Linked DNA regions of Thermogemmata fonticola. The protein of the gene in region 1 binds, or shares a complex with, the protein of each later gene. Links are inferred from orthologs where the notes say so. Each region holds a gene or a part of one and is shown in the gene's direction. Other genes may lie near its edges. The genes, in order: trxA and H0921_RS05430.

Evidence for each region.
Region 2: the proteins of trxA (region 1) and H0921_RS05430 are in contact, whole or in part, in a crystal structure (PDB 1F6M), measured with the Escherichia coli proteins. The link is inferred for Thermogemmata fonticola from one-to-one orthologs.

The regions. Positions count from the first base shown.
Region 1 is NZ_JACEFB010000009.1:104,188-107,358, forward strand. Bases 99-2,953 are described here. They hold trxA (thioredoxin), read left to right. Parts: upstream 99-1,288; coding sequence 1,289-1,618; downstream 1,619-2,953. Other genes in these bases: H0921_RS12330 (hypothetical protein), read left to right, coding at 99-1,000; H0921_RS12340 (dihydroorotate dehydrogenase), read right to left, coding at 1,709-2,623; H0921_RS12345 (nucleotidyltransferase domain-containing protein), read right to left, coding at 2,896-2,953. Also shown: more of H0921_RS12330, read left to right, coding at 8-98; more of H0921_RS12345, read right to left, coding at 2,954-3,171. UniProt on the Escherichia coli protein: Participates in various redox reactions through the reversible oxidation of its active center dithiol to a disulfide and catalyzes dithiol-disulfide exchange reactions.
Region 2 is NZ_JACEFB010000002.1:502,636-505,929, forward strand. Bases 20-2,997 are described here. They hold H0921_RS05430 (NAD(P)/FAD-dependent oxidoreductase), read left to right. Parts: upstream 20-962; coding sequence 963-2,033; downstream 2,034-2,997. Other genes in these bases: argA (amino-acid N-acetyltransferase), read right to left, coding at 20-766; H0921_RS05435 (hypothetical protein), read right to left, coding at 2,181-2,786; fhcD (formylmethanofuran--tetrahydromethanopterin N-formyltransferase), read right to left, coding at 2,934-2,997. In the rest of the region: more of argA, read right to left, coding at 1-19; more of fhcD, read right to left, coding at 2,998-3,294.

The DNA.
Region 1 (3,171 bases):
CCTGCGTGTGACCAGAGCGACTACCTGGACCAGCCATGCTCGTTTCGGCAGGCTTTTCGGAGTGTTTTCGCTAGCGATCTCTCTGCTGGCGGCATCTCTGCCAGCTATGCCTCTGTTGGGGATGACTCCGCGAGGGATGCGGGGGCTGTCGGCCCAGCAGCCTCCCAAGGCGGCTCAAGCGGTTGTCGTCGATACCGAGGGTCAGGAAACGGCCCTTCAGCAGGTGGAATGGAGCGGCAATGTCCGGCGCCTGGCTTGGCTGGCGGACCCCAACGCCGCGGACGAAGACGGACGGCGCGGACCTTTGGCCCTGGTCATCCGCGAACCCCATTCCACGACCTTGACTCAAGGCGTGCTCACCTTCGTGCCGGTCCGGTCCTTGGCGGCGGTCGAGTTCGATTACGACCGGCAGTTCGTCACCTATCGCATCCAGGGTCTCCAGCAGGCCTTGACGGGAACCCTCCAATACCGCGGGATCAACACTTTCACCCTGGCCGGCCTGACGGCTGCGGGCGAGAAGCGGACCTTTTCCGGCGGGGTTCGGGGCGGCAAAATGTCGGCCATCCGCAGCGTGACTTTTCCGCAAGCCCAGCCACTGCAACGCCCACGGGAAGGCCTGGCCTGGAATGTCCAAATCCTCCAACCGACGGCGAACGATCCTCTCGTGCCGGCCCGCAATCTCAAGCCGCTCTTCGCTCTGGCCGGCGGGCGGGAACGCCTCCGGGACGCTCTGCCGCTGCGCAAGGCCGAGCCGCTCCCCTTCGGCCCCCAACTGCTCCGCTGGGAAATGCTCGCCCATGACCCCAACACCCACCATGCTGCCGCCGAAGTGACACTGGCTGGTCAAGGCGAACGGCTCGTCATCATCCCCCTGACCCTGCCGGAGGAAGGACAGACCGCGCAGCTCCTCGGCCTGCTAGGCGAAACCGACGCCGGCTGGAAACTCTTCCCCCTCCACACCATCCGGGTGATCACCCCTTCCAAGCGGAAAATCGAGTGACCACGGCCCTCGCATCGCAGCCGGCATGTGCCCTGAAACACTTGCCGCCTGACGGCTTTCCCATCGTGCGGCCCTTCTTCCTGGGATGCTGCACCTTGCCAGGCCAACGGCTGCGGCGATGCCTCTTTGTAACCTCTGCGCTGGGGAAATCATCCTGAACGGTGACGCTGGAACGCTGCCCTCAGGTACTACTACTGAGGTGGTACAAGGCGCAGCCGTGTGTAAAATGGCAGTGGTGATCCATGACGGGAACACCGCGAAACGACCTTTAACACGAGGAATTGACGTATGGCCAGTCCCAATGTGGTCGAATTGACCGAGCAGAATTGGCATGAGCATGTCGGCGGCGATACGCTGGTGGTGGTGGATTTCTGGGCCCCGTGGTGCGGCCCCTGTCGGGTCTTGTCGCCGATCATCGATCGCCTGGCCGACCGCTACGCGGGCAAGGTTAAGGTCGCCAAACTCAACGTCGATGAAAACCCCAATCTCGCGGTCAAATACGACGTGATGACCATTCCGCGCATCATCTTCTTCAAGGGGAGCGATCGCCCGCTCTACCAGGAAGTGGGATTGGTGTCGGAGGATCACCTGGCCCGGCTCATCGACAAGTACAAGTGAGGAGACGGCGGTTCCGGCATTGAAGGAACCGGAGGGTCGGAGTTGCCCAGGAGCCGCTGATCCTGGTCGCCGATCCTGTCCGGCTTCCGTTCACACTTGCAGCGAGCCGATGATGTCGCTGAGGCGGCGGGCGCCGAGTTGGGCCACGGCTTCCGGCAGGGCTTGGGCCAGGCGCGAGCTGACGCTGGGATCGTAAAAATGAGCGGTGCCGATCTGGACGGCGGAAGCCCCGGCCACCAGGAACTCCATAACGTCATCGAGCGTGGCAATGCCTCCGATGCCGATGACCGGCACGATGCGGCGCCGGGCAATGGCCCAGACCGCGCGTAGTGCCAACGGTTTGATCGCCGGGCCGCTCAGTCCGCCGGTGACATTGCCCAGACGCGGGCGCTGCCGCCGCCAGTCGATGGCCATCCCCAGATAGGTGTTGACGGCGCTGACGGCATCGGCTCCCCCCTCCGCTGCCGCCGCTGCGATCGCGGTGATGTCCGTCACGTTGGGCGTCAGCTTGGCGATGATCGGCACGTGGGGACAGGCCTGACGGCAGCGCTGCACGATCCGCCGCGTCCGCTCCGCATCCGTGGCAAAGTCCAATCCCCCGCTCACGTTGGGGCAGGACAGGTTCAGCTCCAGGGCGGCGATCTCCGCTCCGCGTTCCGCCACATCCGCGGCCAAAGCCACAAACTCGTCCTCGCTTTTGCCGGCAATGTTCACAATGATCGCGGTCGGCAAGGTGCGCAAATACGGCCAGTGGTGCTCCCAGAAGTGCTCCCAGCCGTCGTTGTCTAAGCCGATGGCGTTGAGCAGGCCGCAGGGGGTCTCCACGGTGCGCGGCGGGGGATTGCCCGCGCGGGGCTGCCGGGTCACCGTCTTGGGGATCAGGCCGCCCAAGTGGCGGAAGTCGAGGTAGTCCTCCATCTCCCGCCCGTAACCGATGGTTCCCGAAGCCGCCAGAATCGGATTGCGCAAGCGCAAACGTCCCAGTTGGACGCTCAAATCCACCATGCTGGCTCCTCTTGGCCGGCGGAGCGATACTCCATCCTCCCACCGGAGTGGCACGCCCTCCAGTCCCGCCCGAATCTCGGACACCCCGGAGTACCCGCCTCCCGGCCTATCCGGCACCCTGGGGTATCTTACTCTCTCCTTTCTCCTCCGGGGGAGAAGAAGTAAACAGTGGGAGCAACGCCTGCACTTGGAAAACATCCAGCAAACAGTCGAACAGTATGGAGATGATTTTCCGGCAAAGCCGGAGTTGGACACCTGCGAGCGCCGTTCCTTCATTGGAGCGGTTCGGGTCGTAGGCGATAGTCCACCAGGAACTGATGGACCGCTTGCCGGTCGCGTTCCGCGGGGAGAGGGGATTGCTGGTAGCTCCGATCCAGGAGTTCCTCTAGCTCGCGGAGTTGCTGGTCGTGGAAGGTCCAGTCGAGGGCCGGGGCCGTCCCCTTCTCTTGCTGTTTCTGGGCGATCAGTTCCAGCAGGAACGGGCGCTGATACTCCTCAGCCAATTGGGGCAGAGAGGCGACGACCTCGCCGGTGCGCAACAGATGGAT
Region 2 (3,294 bases), on another replicon or contig:
CGCGTCCATCGATGATGTGGACCCGCTCGATGCCTTCCTTGCAGGCGCGGATGGCATGTACGAGTTTGGTCACAATTTCCGGCGGCAAATCCTGGCGATGGCGCTTGAGGAAGGCGTCTGCTTCCTGCACGGGCATCTGGCGAATGACGGAGCCATCGGGCGCCGGGATGCCCCCTTCCGTGTTGAGGTAGATGAGTTTGATGGCGCGTAAGGCCTTGGCCACCTCCACCGCGACCGCATCGGAGTTGAGACGAAAAGAGTTGCCGCAGCCGTCGATGCCGATGGGCGGGATGACCGGGATGATGTCATGTTCGAGCAGGGTGGTCAGCAGGCCGACATCGACGCGTTCGACCCGCCCGGTGAAGAGGTGATCGACTCCGCCGAGGATGCCCGCGGGATGGGCGACGATGGCGTTGGGGCAGACAGCGCGCAGGTCGTTGGCCGTCAACCCTTCGAGAATCTCGTGGTTGACTCGATTGGCCGCGGTAATGGCGACTTGCAGAGTGGTGCGGTCCGTCACCCCGGTGCCGTCGAGGTCCGAGGGGGTGACGCCAATCATTTCGGCATAGCGGCGGATTTGGCGGGCCGCTCCATGGACCAGCACCACCCGGATATTGAGGCTGCGTAAAAGGGCGATGTCCAGGAGTAAATTGGGGAAGTTGTCATCTTCCACGACGGCGCCATCCAGGGCAATAACAAAGACCCGGTCCCGGAAGCGGGGAACGTAACGCAGGATTTCACGGAAATGGGTCAAGCGTTCGCGCATGGGTAGTCCGTGAGGTATTGCCGCTCAGACGAGGCTGCGGAGAGTGTTGGCAAGGCAGTTCCGATGCCGCGAGAAGGGATAACCTGGGCCGATCTCTCCAGACAGCCGCCGCTTGCCGTCTAGAATAGCCGCCGAGCTTGTGATGGAAACCACCCTCGAAGTCCCTCAGAATTTCCCAGTCTCTTAGGAGTACGCTATGCCGGAGAAGGTCGTGATCATCGGTTCGGGTCCTGCGGGCTGGACGGCGGCGATTTACGCGGCCCGCGCGGAGTTGCAGCCGTTGGTTTTTCAAGGCAACCCGTACGATGAGCGGAATCGCCAGAACGGGACGCTGCCGCTGGGCCAACTTGCCTTGACCACGGAGGTGGAGAACTTCCCCTCCTGGCCGCCAGGGGATACCCGGCAGTATCTGGCGACGGCCTTGCGCCGGGATGATCCCGATTTTCCCCATTGGGTGGCAGCCAATCAACCGCAGCCGACGCATGGAATCAATGGCCCGGAACTGATGGCCTTGATGCGGCAGCAGGCGGTCCACTTTGGAGCGCGGGTGGAGTCGAAAGACATCGTCAAGGTGGATTTGCGCCGCCGGCCTTTCCTGCTGACGGCCCACGATGGGCAAACAGTCGAGACCCACACGGTGATCATCGCCACGGGCGCGCGGGCCAACTACCTGGGATTGCCCAGCGAGGAGCGGTTCAAGAACCGGGGTGTATCGGCCTGTGCCGTTTGCGACGGCGCCTTGCCCCGCTTCCGCAATAAGCCGCTCGTGGTAGTCGGCGGCGGCGACTCCGCGGTGGAAGAGGCCACCTATCTATCCAAGTTTGCCAGCGAGATTCACCTTCTGGTCCGTCGCGATGTCATGCGGGCGAGCAAGATCATGCAGGAACGCATCAAGAGCAATCCTAAGGTGACCATCCATTGGCACACCGAAGTGGAGGAAGTGCTGGGAGATGATCAAAACGGCGTCACCGCCGTGCGGGTGCGTAACAATCAGACTGGCGAGAAACGGGTGATACCGGCGGCGGGAATGTTCCTCGCCATTGGCCACACCCCGAATGTGGCCTTCCTGGAGGGTCAGGTTGAGCTGACGGAGAAGGGATACATCCGCTGGACGACCCTGGGGCGGACGTACACGAGCGTCGAGGGGGTGTTTGCCGCCGGGGATGTCGCGGATGATTACTATCGCCAAGCAGTCACGGCAGCGGGCACCGGTTGCATGGCGGCCCTGGATGCCGAGCGTTACCTGGCCCACCACGGCCTGGCCTGAAGCGTTTCCTGCTGTCCCGGCTGGAGCGGGGCGGTCCCCCAATGGCAGCGCGGCTGGCTTTGGCCCCGCCTTTAGCCAGGGTTTTCTCCCCAAGCCCTGCTTGCTGGCTTCGCTGGCATGCTCGCTACACACGCAGACCGCGCGATCCTAGGCCCGCGTGCCGAAGTACCCTGCCGTCACGGCGATGAGCACCCCCTCCCAAATCTTCAGAGTATCCAGGCTCGGCTTGTCCGACATATTGGGGAGGATGACGAACTGAAAGAGCGTCTCGAAGAGCAACAGCAGCGTGGCGATGATGCCGAGCCAAGCGCGGATGGTCATGAATAAGGGACTATTTCGACCCAGGATGAAGCGCAAGAGCAATCCGCCGGCGAAGCCTCCGGCCAGGCAGGCGAGCAGGACCGGCCACTGGCCGATCTCGTCCGGGTTAGGTGTCAGGCGGGTTGGGAGCCGCTGCGGGTCCTTGTACAGCACATAAGCGATGACGGCGATGCTGCCGCCGACGAAAATAAACCGCATCAGCCAAGGTAGAAAGCGCTGGGTGTGTAACTCGGAGAGCGGCTGCGAGGCAAAGGCCAGGAAAACCATCGACAGTAAAAAGAAGTGGGCTAGGGGCACGCGCAGCTCCGCATCCGACGGATACAGCAGCACGATCCAGAAAAACGAGCAGATCAGCACCGAAAGGAAGCCGCGCACCGTACCCACCGGCAGGCCGTAGGTATGGTACTCTTGCCCATGCGGTGTCGTGGTCATGGCCTCTCCCCCTGCTGGCGGCTCTGGAAAGAACCTCTCTCACTATATCAAATTCGCTCCGCCGTAGGTTTTCTTTTTCGTCAGGGTCCAGGCGAAGGCCGCCGCCTCGCTCCGCCTCGATCCGCCCGCCTTTTTGCCCCGATCAGCTTACGCCGGAAACAAGCGGTGGAGCGGGATGGGATAGGGGCCGAGTTTGCCGCCGTAATTTCCCGCAGAAATCCGCACCACTCCCGGCTGGCACGCTGCGGTGATCCCCACCCGCATGGCTTCCTCCACGGCTGCCAGACTCAGCCCGTCGATGACAATCTCATATACCGCGTTGACGCCCTCCGGCAGCCGGCTTGCCACGCCGCCGCGGAGCGTGGGACAGTAGGCGTCGTTGGTGCTGGCTTTGAGCGCCTTGTACTTGCTCCCCACTTTGCTGCCGCTCCGCACGATCCCGCCGGGAAAAGGCAGGATCACCTCCGGAACTCGGCGGATGGCCTGCACCGCGGCTTCCGCCGCCGCG